3 regions of the Rhizobium sp. WSM409 genome follow, and region 3 is predicted to be linked to each of the others. Evidence: predicted binding sites of a transcription regulator. Region 3 holds the regulator's gene; each other region holds the start of a gene.
The links. Region 3 encodes LexA, which represses DNA repair genes until DNA is damaged. Its sites were predicted from a motif close to TGTTCNNNNTGTGTTCNG; they were not measured.
Positions count from the first base shown of each region.

Region 1: a site for LexA is predicted at 1,829-1,846, ahead of AC25BC_RS21355 (ImuA family protein). Genes of this name have one in related genera too.
Region 2: a site for LexA is predicted at 1,351-1,368, ahead of AC25BC_RS02805 (PA0069 family radical SAM protein). Genes of this name have one in related genera too.

Region 1 is NZ_CM172794.1:4,349,481-4,355,396, forward strand. It holds gene AC25BC_RS21350 (Y-family DNA polymerase) at 1-824, opposite strand, end outside; gene AC25BC_RS21355 (ImuA family protein) at 865-1,809, opposite strand; gene AC25BC_RS21360 (metallopeptidase family protein) at 1,971-2,408, shown strand; gene AC25BC_RS21365 (DUF1737 domain-containing protein) at 2,513-2,719, opposite strand; gene AC25BC_RS21370 (HpcH/HpaI aldolase/citrate lyase family protein) at 2,719-3,639, opposite strand; gene AC25BC_RS21375 (hypothetical protein) at 3,778-4,011, shown strand; gene AC25BC_RS21380 (VOC family protein) at 4,124-4,546, shown strand; gene leuD (3-isopropylmalate dehydratase small subunit) at 4,681-5,289, shown strand; gene AC25BC_RS21390 (pyridoxal-phosphate dependent enzyme) at 5,350-5,916, opposite strand, start outside.
Region 2 is NZ_CM172794.1:580,671-586,586, reverse strand. It holds gene moaB (molybdenum cofactor biosynthesis protein B) at 1-248, shown strand, start outside; gene AC25BC_RS02815 (hypothetical protein) at 283-597, opposite strand; gene AC25BC_RS02810 (glycosyltransferase family 2 protein) at 779-1,297, opposite strand; gene AC25BC_RS02805 (PA0069 family radical SAM protein) at 1,437-2,594, shown strand; gene rnhB (ribonuclease HII) at 2,757-3,446, shown strand; gene AC25BC_RS02795 (F0F1 ATP synthase subunit B) at 3,811-4,302, opposite strand; gene AC25BC_RS02790 (F0F1 ATP synthase subunit B) at 4,306-4,929, opposite strand; gene AC25BC_RS02785 (F0F1 ATP synthase subunit C) at 5,007-5,234, opposite strand; gene AC25BC_RS02780 (F0F1 ATP synthase subunit A) at 5,302-5,916, opposite strand, start outside.
Region 3 is NZ_CM172794.1:1,762,388-1,768,303, reverse strand. It holds gene eno (phosphopyruvate hydratase) at 1-1,039, opposite strand, end outside; gene kdsA (3-deoxy-8-phosphooctulonate synthase) at 1,177-2,022, opposite strand; gene AC25BC_RS08945 (VOC family protein) at 2,019-2,915, opposite strand; gene lexA (transcriptional repressor LexA) at 3,114-3,833, shown strand; gene AC25BC_RS08935 (ComEC/Rec2 family competence protein) at 3,814-5,916, opposite strand, start outside.

The DNA.
Region 1 (5,916 bases), 2.2 Mb from region 3:
TCGGAAAAAAGTCCGGCGATGAACTTTGGTTCGCGAAGCGGCTGCGAAGCGCCGACGGAGATACGAAAGACCCTGCCGTCGACGCGGAACAAGACCAGTTCGAACACCCGCCCGCCAGCACCCCGCGCCTCCAGCGACGGCTGCAGCGATAAGGCGACCTGCCTGGTGACGGCAAGGATCTGTTCTTCCGTCCCGATGGGCTCGATCAGCCGGCTTTCGGCCGAGAGGCTGGCAACAGGACGCCGGGGCGAGACCGGCTCCTCTTCACGTCCCAGCGCCTGGTCGAGACGCAGAAGCAGCTCCGGGCCGAACCGGCGGGTCAATGGCGCTCGCGGCGCATCGATGACGTCGCCGATATATTTCAGACCGAGCTTCTTCAGAGCATCGACGGTCCGTCCTTCCAGCCGCAAGGCTGCAACCGGCAAGGACACCAGCACATGTTCCGTCTCTTCGTCCTCGATCACGCCGCCTTGCCCGAAGCGGGACGCGGCCCAGGAAAGGCCGGGTGACGATGAGATCGCGCCGCGGGCATCGAACCCCATATGAAAAAGCCGCGACAGCACATCCCGAAGAAGCGCCTTTTCACCGCCGAAAAGATGGGCGCAGCCGCTAATGTCGAGAAACAGGCCGTCCTTGCCGTCGAACGCCACCAGCGGCGTATAACGGTCGCACCAGTCGGCAATTGCCTCCAGCAACCGGCGGTCGGCCGCCGGATCCTCTTCCGCGACCTCGAGCATGGGGTACATGGCGCGCGCTTCGGCAACGCCGAGCTCCTTCCTCAACCCCAGCCTCTCGGCCAACTCGTCCAGTGCCGTTAGCCGCATGGCATTGTTGAGCTTGCCGGAACAGACGATAGGCGGCGTCTCAGGACGCCCTTTCGAACGCCAGGAGAGCCCCCATCGCTTGCGGGCGATGCGGTCCGTTGGCAGATGCGGGAAGCTGAGCGCCAGAATGCGCTGACTGTTCGCCTGGAGGACGAACGAGGTTTGGTTCGGCGACAGGGAGAAATTCGCGTTCATGGGGATTCCACTCCAGAAGAAAGGAGAGCGGGGCCGGATTTCGGCTCTTCTCCAGCGTCAGACGGAAAATCGGATTGCCGATGCTGCCGGAAAGTGTCGATCCATCCGGCAACGACCGCAGAGCGGACGGGGCCGGTTCGACATGCAGACGGAAGGCCGCACTGCTTGCCTCCTCCGCCCCGGCCTGACGGACAAGAAAGAGCGGACGGCGGGCAGCATGCGCCCTGAGACTGAGCCTGCGGCTTTCGGTCAGGCCGAAATGGGCGGGATTGCCCCGGACTTCAAAGATGACGGCCGAGAAGGCAGCACTTTCCACCGCCACCTCCGCCAGCCAGAGCGCCTCGTCCAGCTTGCGCGGCGCGGCATGGAGAAACCGCTCCGGGCTCAGCCCGAAATCCCGAAGCCCGGGAGCATAGGGACGGCCGGCCTCCAGCGTGCCGACGGCATCGCCGATCCAGAGCAACGGCAGAAGGCGGCCGGCATCCGCCTCCTGTTTTTGCAGCCGCGCGGCAACAGCCATCGCCAGCCCGCTTGCAGCACCGGCATCGCGAGACAGAGCGGAACGGAATTCGGTGATCGCATCGAGCGGCAAGCCGCCTTCCAGGGCGCCGTCGAGCAACTCCACCCCAAACGCCAGGGGCGGCAGAATGCGCTCCTGGCGGGTCTTACGTCCTTCTGCCAGGGCTTCCCGCTCCGCTGCGGCAAGTGCCGGCGCGAGTCTTCCCTCCAGTCTGGCGATGGTTTCGCGGAGCGCAAAAAGCCGCTCGCGCGCCAGGGCGTGCTGCGCCATGGCGTTCTCCGATCCGTCTTGTTCCTGTTATGTTCTTATAGATTCCAGAGAGCTAATGAAGAGTCAACGGCCATTTTCTATGAAAATATTCCTGCCTTTGATTCCGCACTCGAAAATCGGCGATAAAGGTTCTATATGGGCCCGCAAAGGAAGGAATATTCATGGCCCGCATAGACCAGAGCGATGATTGGCGGGACCGCCATGCGCCGACGATCAGCGCCTTCGAGTCGCTGGCGATGGAGGCCTATAGCCATCTGCCGGATGAATTCCGCCAGCTGACGACCAACCTCACGATCGAGATCGAAGATTTCCCCGATGACGACGTTTTCGAGGACATGGCGCTGGAAACCCCTTTCGATCTGCTTGGCCTTTTCGAGGGCAGGGGCATTTCCGAACGTTTCACGGTGGAAACCGGCGAGATGCCGAACCGCATCCGCCTCTACCGCCGCCCCATCCTCGATTACTGGGCTGAGAACGACGAGACGCTCGGCGATATCATCACCCACGTCCTGATCCACGAAATCGGCCACCATTTCGGGCTGAGCGACGATGACATGGAGCGGATCGAGGCAAGCGCCGAGGAAGCAGCCGAGCGATAGAACGCCGCGCGTCCAAGGACGCGCTAAGGACGCTCTATCACTTTCAATCACGCATAATCCTTTCCGAAAATCGATTACGATTTTCGGGGTTATGCGCTAAAACCTCACTGCTCGGAGAGTTTCATCTCAGGATCGTAATCCTTGCCTTCGACATGTTTGACGACGGCCTGGCCGCACTGCATCGCGCCGATTGCGGCATTGAAGGCATAGGTCGGGGAGCCCTCCAGCGACCAGCCCTTGTTGAGGGCGGCGGTGACCTTATGGCAGAAGGAAGCATCGTCAGGACCGGTCAGGAAGCGGTAGAGTTTCATCACATCGTCTTTCGTGCTGCAGCCTGGCGGGCTGCGATCAGGCGGGCTTTATGGACCAGACTTTCCGCCTGGACAAGATGCAGCCGCTCGACCATCCGCCCGCCTGCATTGATGACGTTCAGCCCATCGGAAGCGGGGTCGGCAAAGGCTGACATGATCGCCTCCGCTTCCGCAATCGCTGCCGGATCCGGACCGAAATGGCGGTTGGCGGGCTCGATCTGCGCCGGATGGATCAGCATCTTGCCGGCAAAGCCCATGGCCCGGCCCTGCAGACATTCGGCATCAAAACCCTGTTCGTCCCTGAAATCGTTGAAGACGCTGTCGATCGCATCGAGCCCGTAGGCGCTGACAGCAAGGACGACCTGCATCAGCCACGGCACGAGATAGTTCCTCCCTGGCTGTGGAAGCACGCCGGTTTCCTTGCGCAGGTCGTTGAGCCCGACGACCAGGCAATCGAGCCGCGAGCCCGGCGTGCGCCCGGCTTCGGTGATAACAGCCGCATTGAGGATGCCGCGCGGCGTCTCGATCATCGCCCAGATGCGCAGATCTTCCGGCGCATCCGCCTCGGAGAGAAAGTCACTGAGCGCCATGACATCCTGCGGTTCGTCGACCTTCGGCAGCAGCACGGCATCAGGAGCAAGCGCCGTCACCAGCTCCATGTCCGCCAGGCCGAAATCGGTGGACAGGCTGTTGATACGGATGATCCGCTCCTTGCCTTCGAGCGGTCGAGCCGAAAAGAAATTCCTCAGGTTTTCCCGCGCTTCCGCCTTCTTTTCCGGCGCCACGGAATCCTCGAGATCGAAGATCACCGCATCGCAATCGACCGCATGGGTTTTTTCGAGGGCGCGGGGATTGATGGCAGGCACGCTCAGCACCGAACGGCGCAGGCGCATGGAGCGGGTCGTGGGGTTTCGGCTCATGGCGAATTAGTGCCAAGCTTTGAAAGCCGAAGCAAGCAGCCCACCCCAGAACATCTAGCAGAACAACAAAAAGCCATGCTTGCCTTGCAGAGAGGAAGGAGAAGGACCACATTCCTTTCCGAAGAAAGGTCTCTAACCATGCAGAACATTCGCTCCATCTTCCTCATGCTTGCCGGCGCCACCGTTTTCGTGGCCATGCTGCTTTTCACCTTTTCGGTGACGCTCGCCGTCGGCGGCATCCTGACCGTGCTCATGGTCGGACGTGCGCTTTCGATGAAGATGAAGCCCGTTCCGGTCCGCGCCAAGGCAAACAACGGTAAGCGTGAGATGCGCGTGTGGAACGACGGCCGCGGCACGATCATCGATCTCTGATCACCGGATTTTCCAAAAATTTTGACCGACACTGTCGGCTCCAGATTCCATCATGCGTCCTTGAAACAGCCAGGCATTCCGCCGGCTCGTGAAAAACGTATGGAGGACGAGCATGGATACGACGACAGAGAGCAACTCGACCAAGATGCCGCCGGTCAAGAATGGCCTGCTGCCTTATCTGACGGTCGATGGCGCGGTGAAAGCTGCGGAATTCTACAAGAAGGCTTTCGGCGCCGAAGAGGCATATCTCGTGCCGGTCGACGAGAGCGGCAGAACGATGCATGTGCATCTCTACATCAACGGCAGTTCCCTGATGTTGTCGGACGCCTATCCCGAATACGGCCATGCCTTCAAAGGCCATGAAGGCTTTGCCATCCAACTGGTGATCGATGATATCGATTTCTGGTGGGATCGCGCGGTTGCCGCCGGCGCCGAAGTCGTCATGCCGGTCGAACTGATGTTCTGGGGCGATCGCTATGGCCAGCTTCGTGATCCGTTCGGCGTCCTCTGGGGGTTGAACGCACCGTCCAAATAAGGGACAGGCCGCAATCGGCGGACCGCGCGAAACGTCGCGTGGCCGCCATCTGTGAAAGATTCTCCTTCATTTCGGCGAAAAACTGGACTAGATGCAAATTCAGAAAGTAGATTTGCTGAAATGGAGCATAGGTCATGGATAAATTCGTGAAGCTCACGGGCGTTGCAGCGCCGCTGCCGGTTGTCAACGTCGACACCGACATGATCATTCCGAAGGATTATCTGAAGACGATCAAGCGCACCGGCCTCGGCACCGGCCTCTTCGCGGAGGCTCGTTATAACGAAGACGGCTCAGAAAACCCGGATTTCGTGCTGAACAAGCCGGCCTATCGTGATGCCAAGATCCTCGTTGCCGGCGACAATTTCGGCTGCGGCTCCTCGCGCGAGCACGCGCCCTGGGCGCTTCTCGATTTCGGCATCCGCTGCGTCATCTCGACCAGCTTTGCCGATATTTTCTACAACAACTGTTTCAAGAACGGCATCCTGCCGATCAAGGTCAGCCAGGAAGATCTCGACAAGCTGATGGACGACGCCTCGCGCGGCTCCAACGCCGTCCTGACCGTCGATCTTGAGAATCTTGAGATCACCGGCCCCGATGGTGGTTTGATCAAGTTCGATCTCGACGAGTTCAAGCGTCACTGCCTGCTGAACGGCCTCGATGACATCGGCCTGACGCTGGAAAAGGGCAAGGCGATCGACAGCTTCGAAAAGAAGAACGCTGCTTCGCACCCCTGGGCAGCCTGAACCTATCCAATCGGTTACCGATCAAGCCGGGCCTTTCGCCCGGCTTTTTCTTTGGTTGGGTCAAAGAAATTTTTCTTTCCAGCCCCTGAGTTTTTCGAGCGACACGCCGATGCCGCCGCAGACTTCGATAAGCGGATTATCGAAGCGCTGAAGCAGCCCGGCATGTACATCGGCAACCGCAAGGGCCGCACCGCAAGCCGGCTCGACCAGAATGCGCTGCGCATCAGCAAATTTCAGGCAGGCGGCAACGGCATCGGCGTCGCTGACGACAACACTTTCGATCGGATGCTGCTTCGGCAAGTCGAAGACATGCTGCGCCACCTGCCGCGCCCCGAGCGAATTGGCAATCGAAGTAATGGCGGGAAGGGTGATACGCTCATTCGCCTTGAGGCTGGCGTTCAGCGAGGCCGCCCCCTCCGTTTCGACGGCGATAACAGGCACATCGGAAAGCCCGTTGCGCTTCAATCCCTCGACAATGCCGGCAAGCAGCCCGCCGCCACCGACGCTGGTGATGACGCAATCGAATTTTGCCCCCTTCGCCACCACCTCGTCGATCAGCGTGGCATGGCCATCCCACAGAAGCGGATGGTCGAAGGGGTGAACATAGGTTGCCTTGCGGCTCCGGGC
Region 2 (5,916 bases), 1.2 Mb from region 3:
ACGGCTTTTCCGCCATTTTCCACCGGATCTCCTACGAGAAGATCGGCACGGCGACGATCCAGTCGCGCGCCACGGCGGGCGTTGCCAACGCCACCTTTATCTTCGTGCTGCCGGGTTCGCCCGGCGCCTGCCGGGATGCCTGGGACGGCATTCTGAAAGGACAGCTCGACTATCGCAGCGCGCCGTGCAATTTCGTCGAGATCATGCCGCGGCTGGACGAGCACCTGAAACGCGGCGCGACGAAGTAGGGCATGGTTGCCCCTGGCGCACCAGGAGCATTCACTATGTGGCCAGGCCCGGCAGGACGGGCATCGTGTCCCAGCTGTCACCCGACAGCAGAACGCAGCTTATGCCGTGAACGTCCGTGACGATGAGGGTCCAGGTGCCGCTTTCGGCGGCATAGACCTCAAGAATGGCGTTCTCGTTGATCAGTCCGACTGCCGTGAGCTTTTCGGCGAAGTTCTTGTCCAGGAAATTGACGATTTCGGGTCGGCCTGCGCAACTGCGCATCATCTGCGATGCAGCCGAATGCGGATGCGCGATCACCAATGTCGGCAATATGACGGCTACGAGGCCGTAGATCCTACCGCGTGCCATGATGCACCTCCTTTCGCCGGGAGCCCGGCAGAAGAGGAGATTTTCGCTGACCTGTTCTGCCGTTCACCGGCATTCCATGGCCATTCCGTTGCGAAGCGAGGCGCTTCGACGGCGCCATGTTGAATTATAGCGCGAAATCCTATTGGGCGCCATCTTTTGCTCATGGAGAGAGTTGTGGCACCTATCGCGCAGCGCGGGCAACCCAGGACGGAATCAATTCGCTCGCGAGCTTGCGCGGCTTCTGGCCCTTGACGAATTCGGTAAGCCGCATCCCGCTTTTGGCGATAGCGAGCGCCTGCTTCTTCGGCAGGAGAAAGCCGAGTTCCAGCGGCGGCACGGCCCGGCCGACACGCTGGAAGAAAGGGCGCCTATAGGCACGCGATGCGGTGAAGCGCGCCGGCAATTTGTTCAGCGCGACATATTCAGCGATCTCATCGATCCAGCCGGCCTGGGGTCTGGCGCCCGGCTCGACAAAGAGCAGCCATTCGCCGCGCGCCGAGCGGACGATGTCCTTGATATCCCACTGCGAATGGAAGCGGCAGCCGGCGGCGTCGGCCACCCGCGAGGTGCCGTCGCGCGAGCCGTGATCGAGCACGACCACATCGCTCACCAGCCCCTCCACCGCGCCTGCCACCAATACCGATAAAGTCTGTGCCAGCTCAGATTCCTGATCCTGACATTCGAGAACAACCGTCAACATTGACCATTTATAATGCGCCGCACAAATTTTTGCCAGCACCGTTTTCCTCATTTTGTTCTTGCATTGTTCTCGTTTTGCGGATAGGAATTTAATCAGCAAAACGGGCGAAGGCGATGGCTTTTCGCCGCGGGAGAATCCGATGAGAGAGCAGTCCCTGGCAGGGCAGGCCGCATTCGCGCCTGCCAATACGGCAGATATTGCCGATGCGATGATCGTTTCCTCCGGTCTGAGAGTCGAGGTCGATCGGCGGCGTGGACGTGGAGCGGGACTGAACCCGACAGGTCGGTTCGAGGCGCAGCAACGCGAAACCGTCGACGATGGCTGGCAGACGTGGGAAGAGCTGCCGCCATTCAAGACCGAAGTGCAGGTCGAGAAGCCGCGCACGGCCATCACCCGCAACGAATCGCCGGACATTCCCTTCGACCGCTCGATCAATCCCTATCGCGGCTGCGAGCACGGCTGCATCTATTGTTTCGCCCGACCGACACACGCCTATATGGGGCTTTCTGCAGGGCTCGATTTCGAGACGAAGCTGTTTGCCAAGCCCGATGCGGCAAAACTCCTGGAGCGGGAACTCGCCAAGCCCAGCTACAAGGTGCGGGTGATCGCGATCGGCACCAATACCGATCCCTATCAGCCGATCGAGAAGGAATGGCGCATCATGCGTGGCATTCTCGAGGTGTTGAACAAGGCGAACCATCCGGTATCGATCGTCACCAAGTCGGCGATGATCCTGCGTGATCTCGACATTCTGCAGGAGATGGCAGCTAAGAACCTGGTGCGCGTCGGCATCTCGGTGACCACGCTGGATCGCAAGCTTGCCCGGACGATGGAGCCGCGAGCCGCCACGCCGCCGCGGCGGCTGGAGACGATCCACACGCTTGCCGAAGCAGGCATCCAGACGGCTGTGCTGGCCGCCCCGCTCATCCCGGCGTTGAACGACCACGAACTGGAGCGCATCCTCGAATCGGCCAAGGCTGCCGGAGCCGCCGAGGCGAGCTACGTCATCCTCAGGCTACCACTCGAGGTCAGCCCGCTGTTTCGCGACTGGCTGCTGCAGCATTACCCCGATCGTTACCGGCATGTGATGTCGCTGGTGCGCTCGATGCGCGGCGGTAAGGATTACGATGCCGAATTCGGCAAGCGCATGAAGGGCGCCGGCCCCTATGCCTGGCAGATTGCCCGGCGCTTTGAAATGGCCGCCCGACGTTTCGAGCTGACGCGCCGCAGCATGCCGCTGCGCGACGATCTGTTCGTGCCGCCCGATGGCAGCGGCGTGCAGCTGTCGCTTCTTTGATTTTTGAGCTTGCGCATCGGCTCTCGAGAAACCGCCTGTTTTCGAGCCCGAGCGCAATTCCCGCGGATGGCCCTGACCGCCACCATCCGCCGGAGCGTCCCCGGCCGCCGCCCTGATCCGGGGACTTGCGGGCAATCGGGTTGGCGTGCGAGGTTCAGCCGCATGAAACCTCGCACGTCACCCGATTCTCCCCTGCTTTTCGACACGGCTCCGCTCGTGCCGGATTTCCGACTGGAACTCAAAGCCCGCAAGGCTGGCCACTGGCCGGTCGCGGGCGCCGACGAGGCAGGCCGCGGGCCGCTGGCGGGACCCGTCGTGGCGGCCGCCGTTATTCTCGATCCGAGGCGCATCCCTGAGGGTCTCAACGATTCCAAGCAGCTTTCGGCGCAACGGCGCGAGGAACTGTTCGTGCAGATTCTGGCGACTGCGACCGTCTCCATCGCCTCCTCCAGCTCGACGCGCATCGACGAGACGGATATCCGCAAGGCAAGCCTCGACGCCATGCGCCGGGCCATCTGCAGCCTCGCCATTCCGGCAAGTTACGTGCTGACCGACGGGCTCGACGTGCCGCCCGGCCTCGATTGCCCCGGACAGGCGGTGGTCAAGGGCGATGCCCGCTCGGTCTCGATCGCCGCCGCCTCGATCGTCGCCAAGGTGACGCGTGACCGAATGATGGCGCGGGCCCACAGCGTGTTTCCGGATTACGGCTTTGCCGCGCATGTGGGCTACGGCACGGCGCAACACCGCGCCGGCATCGAGAGACACGGCCCCTGCTCGCTGCACCGGATGAGCTTCAGGCCATTGCGTAAGACCGAGGGCGCTCCTGAGACGGACGAGCTGCTTTCCGAGTAGGTTATTCAAAAGACCGGGATATGCCCGAGCTTGTCCCAATGCTGTCCGGTTCACGCCGAAGGCTGCCCCTCACCCTAACCCTACCCTAACCCTCTCCCCGTAAACGGGGCGAGGGGACGTGCCCTGCGAGAGATAGGCGGGGGACGGAGAAGGCCGCGGCATATCCCTTCTCCCCGCCTGCGGGGAGAAGGTGGCGGCAGCCGGATGAGGGGCTGGCGCCGGGTGAGAGCAGCGGACCGCAGCGGGTTTGCCCGAACGTCTGCAGTCTGTTTATCTGCGGCAGATACCCGGCACGAGACCGAGTAATCAACAAAAGAAAAGGCCGGGACATGCCCGGCCTCCTCTCAAATCTTTTCGAAACCGCTCAGTTCAGCCGGGTCTTGACCTGGCCGACGGCATTGCCGAAGAGCTCGGACTGGATTTTGGTGTCGGCCCGCTTGGCAAGCACGGTTTCAGCGGCCGCGATTGCGAGATCGACAGCAGCGGAACGCACCGCCTTCATCGCCTCGACCTCGGCCTGCTTGATTTTCTGCTCGGACAGCGCCGTGCGGTTGGCGACGAATTCTTCGGTCTTCTTCTTCGCTTCGGCGGTCAGCATTTCGGCTTCGCGCTCAGCGGCGGCAACGATGTGGGCCGCTTCGGCTTCCGCTTCCTTGCGCTTGCGCTGGTATTCGGCGAGCAGGTGCTGGGCCTCTTCGCGCAGACGCTTGGCTTCGGCCAATTCGTTGCGGATCTGATCGGCGCGGTCATCGAGCGACCGTGCCATCATTCCCGGAACCTTCAGATAAACGACCAGCGCCAGGAAGAGGACGAGGCCGACAAAGGCGAAGAAAGTCGCGTCAAAGGCAAATTCCATCGATCAAGCCTCCTTCTTGGCAGCCGCGACGGCGGCGGCGACATCGGCCTTGGCGACGGTGCCGCCGATCAGCTGATCGACCACGGCAGCCGCCGTTTCCTCGGCAATGGTGCCGACGTCGGCGAAAGCCTTGGCCTTGATCTCGCCGATACGCAGCTCGGCAGCCTTGATCTTTTCCGAAAGGCTCGCCTCGACAGCGCGGCGTTCCTCTTCGGCCTTGGCCTTGGCGGCGTCGCGTGCGGCGGAGCCGATCGCGTTGGATTTAGCGCGGGCAGCGGCCAGTTCACCTTCATAGGTCCGGACGGCGGCGTCGGCTTCGGCCTTCAGGCGGCCTGCTTCTTCCAGATCCTGGGAAATGCGCGTGTGACGCTGATCGAGGATGGTCCCGATGCGCGGCGCGATGACCTTTTGCATGAGCAAATAGAAGACGCCGAACGTGATCACCAGCCAGAGCAGCTGGGACGCGAAGGTCGTCGAATCGAAAGGCGGGAAAGGGCCGCGGGCGTGTTCGCCTTCGGCGACACCAGTCTCGGTATGGACCTCGCCTGCGGCCGGAGCGGCGTGCGCATCCGTACCCGTCGCTGCCGCCGGTGCTTCCTCAGCGTAAGCCGGGGTCACAAAAAACATGCTCACCTCCAGGTGGACTGCAAATGCAAAGGATCACGGCTTGCGGTCGCAGGCCGTGATCCATCTATTCGCCGATATCAGACGGCGAAGAGGAGGAGGAGAGCGACGAGCAGCGAGAAGATGCCCAGAGCTTCCGTAACGGCGAAGCCGAATACCAGACGGCCGAACTGGCTGTCAGCGGCAGACGGATTGCGCAGTGCGCCGGAGAGGTAGCTGCCGAAAATATTGCCGAGGCCGAGAGCCGTACCGGCCATACCAAAGCAAGCCAGGCCTGCACCGATGTACTTTGCTGCTTCCGCTTCCATGTTGAACTCCTTTGAAATGGTTGTTGCGGCGAATGACTGACGCCCTTTGACGTCGATGTCGTTATCCTTAGTGCCCGCCCGGATGGATTGCGTCGTTGAGGTACATGCAAGTCAGCACCGCAAAGACGTAAGCCTGGAGGAAGGCGACGAGGAACTCGAGACCGGTCAGGGCGACGGTCATGATGAGGGGAAGAACGGCGCCACCGATACCGAGAGCACCCATGGTTCCGAGCGAGGCGACGAAACCTGCGAACACTTTGAGCGTGATGTGACCGGCGAGCATGTTGGCGAAAAGACGAACCGAGAGTGAAATCGGACGCGACAGGAAGGAGATGATTTCGATCGTGACGACCAGCGGCAGCAGAAGGCCCGGCACGCCGGAGGGCACGAAGACATTCAGGAAGTGGAAGCCGTGCTTATAGAAACCGTAGACGAGAACCGTACCGATAACCAGAATCGCCAGAGCGAAGGTGACGATGATCTGGCTGGTGACAGTGAAGAAATACGGGAACATGCCGAGCAGGTTCGCCGTCAGGACGAACATGAAGAGCGAGAAGACCAGCGGGAAGAACTTCATTCCCTGCTTGCCCGCGCCTTCCTTCAGCATGTTGGCGATGAATTCATAGGACATTTCCGCAACCGACTGCGAACGGCCCGGCACGATGGCCCGGTTCGAGGTCGC
Region 3 (5,916 bases):
GCGTCTCCGTCAGCGTGCCGATCTGGTTGACCTTGACGAGGATCGAGTTGGCGACGCCCATGCGGATACCGTCGCGAAGACGGGCGGAGTTGGTGACGAAGAGATCATCGCCGACGAGCTGGGTCTTCTTGCCGGCTAGGTCGGTCAGCGTCTTCCAGCCATCCCAGTCGTCTTCGGCCATGCCGTCCTCGATCGAGATGATCGGATACTTGGCGGCGAGTTCGGCCAGATATTCGGCCATGGCGCCCGATTCCAGCGTGCGGCCTTCCCCTTCGAGAACGTATTTGCCGTCCTTGAAGAATTCCGTCGAGGCGCAGTCGAGGCCGAGGCACATGTCGTCGCCCGGCTTGTAGCCGGCTTTCTCGATCGACTTCATGATGAAGTCGAGAGCTTCCGGCGCGCTCTTCAGGCCCGGTGCGAAACCGCCTTCATCGCCGACATTGGTGTTATGGCCCTGTGCGGCAAGTTCCTTGCGCAGCGTATGGAAGACTTCCGAACCCATGCGCACGGCTTCGGCGATCGAATCGGCGCCGACCGGCAGGATCATGAATTCCTGGAAATCGATCGGGTTGTCGGCATGGGCACCACCATTGATGATGTTCATCATCGGCACTGGCAGCAGGCTGGCGGAAGCACCGCCGACATAGCGGTAGAGCGGCAGGCCGGACGCCTGGGCGGCAGCCTTGGCGACGGCGAGCGACACGCCAAGGATGGCGTTGGCGCCGAGACGCGACTTGTTCGGCGTGCCGTCCAGCTCGATCATGATGTTGTCGATCTGGATCTGGTTTTCGGCGTCGATGCCGCCGATCGCGTCGAAGATCTCGGTGTTGGCGGCTTCGACCGCCTTTTCGACGCCCTTGCCCAGGTAGCGCTTGCCGCCGTCACGCAGTTCGACCGCCTCATGCGCGCCCGTCGAGGCGCCCGAGGGAACGGCCGCGCGGCCCATGCTGCCATCTTCGAGATAGACATCGACTTCGACGGTGGGGTTGCCACGGCTATCGAGAATCTCGCGGGCGATGATATCGGTGATTGCAGTCATGGGTTCTTCCTGCTCGGTGGGTGATAAATGGTTCGAAACCTGTCTTAGTCGAAGGCGTGCAAATTACAATGCTGCAATAGCCTTCGGACCAGCGTTCGGATGTGGCCTATAGCACGATCATGTCAGACTGTTGAACGTCAAGCCTTGGCGACCGCATCGAAGGCGAGCAGCTTTTCGAGAAGCCGCGGCATGTCCTTGAGATAGACCATGTTCGGGCCGTCGGAAGGGGCATTGTCGGGGTCCTGATGGGTTTCGACGAAGACGCCGGCAATACCGGCAGCCACTGCTGCCCGCGCCAGGGTTTCTACGAATTCCCGCTGACCGCCGGAGGAATCGCCCTGCCCGCCCGGCTGCGCTACGGAATGGGTCGCATCGAAGACAACGGGCGCACCCATCGCCGCCATGATCGGCAGCGAGCGCATGTCGGAAACCAGCGTATTGTAACCAAAGGAGGCGCCGCGCTCGCAAAGCAGCACGTTCGGATTGCCGCTGGCGTTGAGCTTCTTCAGAACATTCTTCATATCCCAGGGAGCGAGGAACTGGCCCTTCTTGACATTGACGACGCGGCCGGTCTTGGCGGCGGCGATGAGAAGGTCGGTCTGGCGGCAGAGGAAGGCCGGGATCTGCAGGACGTCGACGACCTTTGCCACCTCCGCGCATTGCTCGGCGGTATGAACGTCGGTCAGGACGGGAAAGCCGAACTCCTTTTTGAGGTCGGCAAAGACCTCCATGCCTTTTTCAATCCCGATACCGCGTTCGGCCGACAGCGAGGTGCGGTTCGCCTTGTCGAAGGAGCTCTTGTAAACGAGGCCGATGCCGAGCTTGCCGCAAAGCTCCTTCAGCGTGCCGGCGACCATGAAGGCGTGGTCGCGGCTCTCCATCTGGCAGGGACCGGCAATCAGCGACAGGCGGCCGGTATTGGAAAAGCTGACCTGGCCTTGGCCTTCGCCGATCCTGACTTCGGAATTCGTATCAGTGCTCATCGTGTTTCCTCGAAGGCGAAGAGCGTGCCCTGCCCGGGCGCGGGCTTCACCAGAATGCGATTGTTCTTGCGCGCGTATGTCACCCCGTTAGCAGCCAAATGCGCTTCTGTCACGGCAAGATCGGCGACAGCGAAGAGGATTGCCCGGCCGCGCAGGCCACGATCTGCGGATGAGCCGACGATGTCGAAATAGGCCTCCAACCCTTCCGCCGTCATCAGGCTGATTTTGGCATTCGACGCCGGGATATTGACGCCGAAACCGGTTTTCTCGACTGCCGATTGCACCACGGCGAGGCTGACGAAGGCAGCGAAGGCGGCAGCATCAGGCGCGCAAAGCGCTATCTCGACTATGCCGGTGACGCCATTGGCATGCGTCTCCAGCACGGCGCGGTCGGCCGGCAGCGGATTGACGCGCTCGACGGTAAATAGCAGGAGATCAGGCGCGCGCAGATCGCCGGCAAAAGCCAGCTTGAAGCCGGCAATCGTCTCAGAACCGTCCGGCATCGTCATCGGCCGGGTGAACTGCAGCATCTCGCCGGCGCTCGATCCGTTACCGACGAAATTCTGATGATCGATGCCGGCATCCTTGCTGCCAAAAGCCAGCCCCGAAAGCCCCTCCGCGCCGCAGCGGAAGCGGAAAGCCTGATTGCGGGCGGTGAAGACATTGCCTTGGCGCGCCGACGCCTCGCTCTCCTCGACGCTCGCAATCCCGAGCGGCTCCAGATAGGTCTTGTCAGCAAAGAAGACGCAGGCATTCTCCGTTCCGAAGGGATGGCGCGCATCGGGGGCAACGGTGAAGCCGAGCTTGCCGAGCCTCTCGCGCGCCAGATCGATATTGACGACCGGCAGCACGACATGATCCAGCGGGTGCGGTTTGGCGGAGTGCTCGTTCATGATATCCCTCCCTGACACGGCAAGAGATGTGCGACAGCGCTTCCCTCAACGCAAGACTTCTGTGCCAATCCGGCGAATGAAAATAAAAATCTCAACGAGTTGGCGCCAAGTTTTACGGAAATTTAGCTACTTGCGGAACACATATGGAACATATAGTGTCTGTTCTGGATTTGTTTCAATCACGAGGTCACAACGTCGATGCTCACGCGCAAACAACAGGAGCTTCTCCTTTTCATTCATGAGCGCATGAAGGAATCCGGCGTTCCGCCATCTTTCGACGAAATGAAGGATGCTCTGGACCTCGCCTCGAAGTCCGGGATTCATCGCCTGATTACGGCGCTCGAGGAGAGAGGCTTCATTCGCCGCCTACCGAACCGCGCCCGTGCGCTCGAGGTCATCAAGCTTCCGGAGGCCTACAGCCCCAGCATCCAGCCGCGGCGCGGCTTTTCGCCGAGCGTCATCGAAGGCAGCCTGGGCAAACCTCAGCCGGTCGCCGCCCCTGCTCCCGCAAAACCCGTCGCCGACAACGGCAACTCGGTTTCCGTGCCGGTCATGGGCAGAATCGCCGCCGGTGTGCCGATCTCGGCGATCCAGAACAACACCCACGACATCGCCGTTCCGGCCGACATGCTCGGTTCCGGTGAACATTATGCCCTGGAGGTCAAGGGCGATTCGATGATCGACGCCGGCATCTTCGACGGCGACACCGTGATCATCCGCAATGGCAGCACCGCAAGTCCTGGCGACATTGTTGTTGCACTCGTCGATGACGAAGAAGCGACACTCAAGCGCTTCCGCCGCAAGGGCGCCTCGATCGCACTGGAAGCGGCCAACCCGGCTTACGAGACCCGGATTTTCGGACCAGACCGTGTTAAGGTGCAGGGCAAACTCGTCGGCCTCATTCGCCGCTATCACTGACATCGGTTAGGCCGGATTCGGTAAAGCTGTTGCTGCGCCAGTCAAAGGCGCGATGGCGCATCCATGGTCGCGACAATGCGTCAAATGCGGTTGCCACCTCCAGGCCGGCGTCCGCGAAGCGCAACTCGATGGATCCGGTCCTGCGCAGCGTCTCGCCGGTGAAGAGCGTCGCACCTGAGCGGCAGCTGTTGAAACGCAGGCGGACCGACGTCACGATGATATCGGCCGCGTCGCATGCCGGGCCGAGATAGGCGGCATTGTCGATGACAGCAACCACACGACCATTGCCAAGCCTTGATGCGCACCAGGCCCTCTTGACGCAGGAAAAGCGGTTTGCTTCACCGGCCGCTGCGGCCGCCCGCATCGCTGTCCTCGCTTCGTTCTGCTGATCGCGGGAAAGCTTGACGCGGCGGTCTTCTCCTACCTGCGGGATAGCAGGACCATCCAGCATCTTCGGCGGATCATGTCTCGGCAGGACCAGGGCTCTCTGCCACTGGTCGAAGATGAAATCCGGTGGTCTTTCACGGTTGGAAGCCATTGCTGCCGCTTCGACCACCGCGACGAGACTGCCATCCTCCGAAATCACCAGATCCGGCGGCCGGGGAACCGGTAGAAGCAACAGGATGAGCGTTGCGACCGCGATGATTGATGTGCCGATATGGCGCAGCCGGGTGCGGAGCAGCGTCAGCAGCAGAAAGCCTGCCACGGCGACCGCGAAATACCAGGCGGGCAAGCGGCCGACGTCGATATTGCCATCCCAGCCGGACACCGTCTTTGCGACCGCGATCACCAGATCGAGGCCGAATCCGACGACCTTCCAGGGCAAAACATCCAGACCGAAAGGCATGAGCAGCATCGCCAGCAAGCCGGCCGGCATGACGATGAAGGAGATGATCGGCATCGTCGCGAGGTTTGCCGGCAGGCCGTAGGCGGTCAGGCGATGAAAATGCTCGATCGAAAACAGCGCGGTGGAAAAACCGCCGATCAGCGAAGTCAGGAAGACGCCGCCGAAGAAACCGGCAACCGTAACGACGGGCCTGATGATAGGTAGCTTCAGAAAGGCGTTTTCGCGGACGCGCCGGTCCTTCCACAACTGATAACCCGAGACCAGCGCCAATGTCGCGGCAAAGGACATCTGGAAGCTCGGACCTAAGACCTCGGACGGTGAAATGAGGATGATGACGAGGGCGGAAAGCGCGACATTGCGCAGGCTGATCGACGGCCGGTCGAAGAAGACGGCAATCAACATGATGGCCATCATGATGAAAGCGCGCTCGGCAGAGACCGCAAAGCCCGAAATCAGGAAATAGGCAGTAACGGCGATGAGCGCGCCGGCGGCAGCGATCTTCTTCGTCGGGTAGGCCTCAGCGATACCGGCAAAGATGCTGAGCAGCATCCGAAAGCCGACGAAGAAGATGCCGGCCGACAGCGCCATGTTGAGACCGGAGATGGCGATGATATGAGCCAGACCGGACTGGCGTAGTGCCTCCGTCGTCGCATCCGAGATGGCGCGCCGCTCGTCCGTCACCAGTGCGGCGGCAAAAGCGCCGGTATCGCCGGGCAGGATCGACCTTATCCGGTCGCCAATGCCGCTGCGCAGCCGGTAGAGCCCTTCGAGCAGCGCTTCCACCGCCGATCTTGCAGCCTGCGGACCTGCCTGCGCATCGACCTTCGTCGGTGCACCGTAGAAGAAGCCGTTGGCGCCGATGCCGTCGAAATAGGCACTGAAGGAGAAGTCGTTGAGCTCGGGAAGTGCTGGGCCCGCCGGCGGCGTCAGCCGCGCCCTGCCGGTGATGATATCGCCGATCTCGAAGGCTGCGTCCGCACCGCGGGCGATGGCGGTGATGCGTTCCGGCGGCCGCTTGACCTGAGGCGCTTCAGTGCCGGTGACGGCAAGAATGTAGCGCCACCGGCCGCGACCATCGCCTTCGCGCCGCTCGACGCGGCCGGTCACCGTCGTCGTCACTGATGAATCGAGGATCACGGTCGAAGCCCGCCAGCTCTCGAACTGCGCCGAGACTATGCCGCAAGCCACGAGCGAAAGCGCCAGCAGCGCTGCCCGCAATGCCGCCCGGTTGCGGCT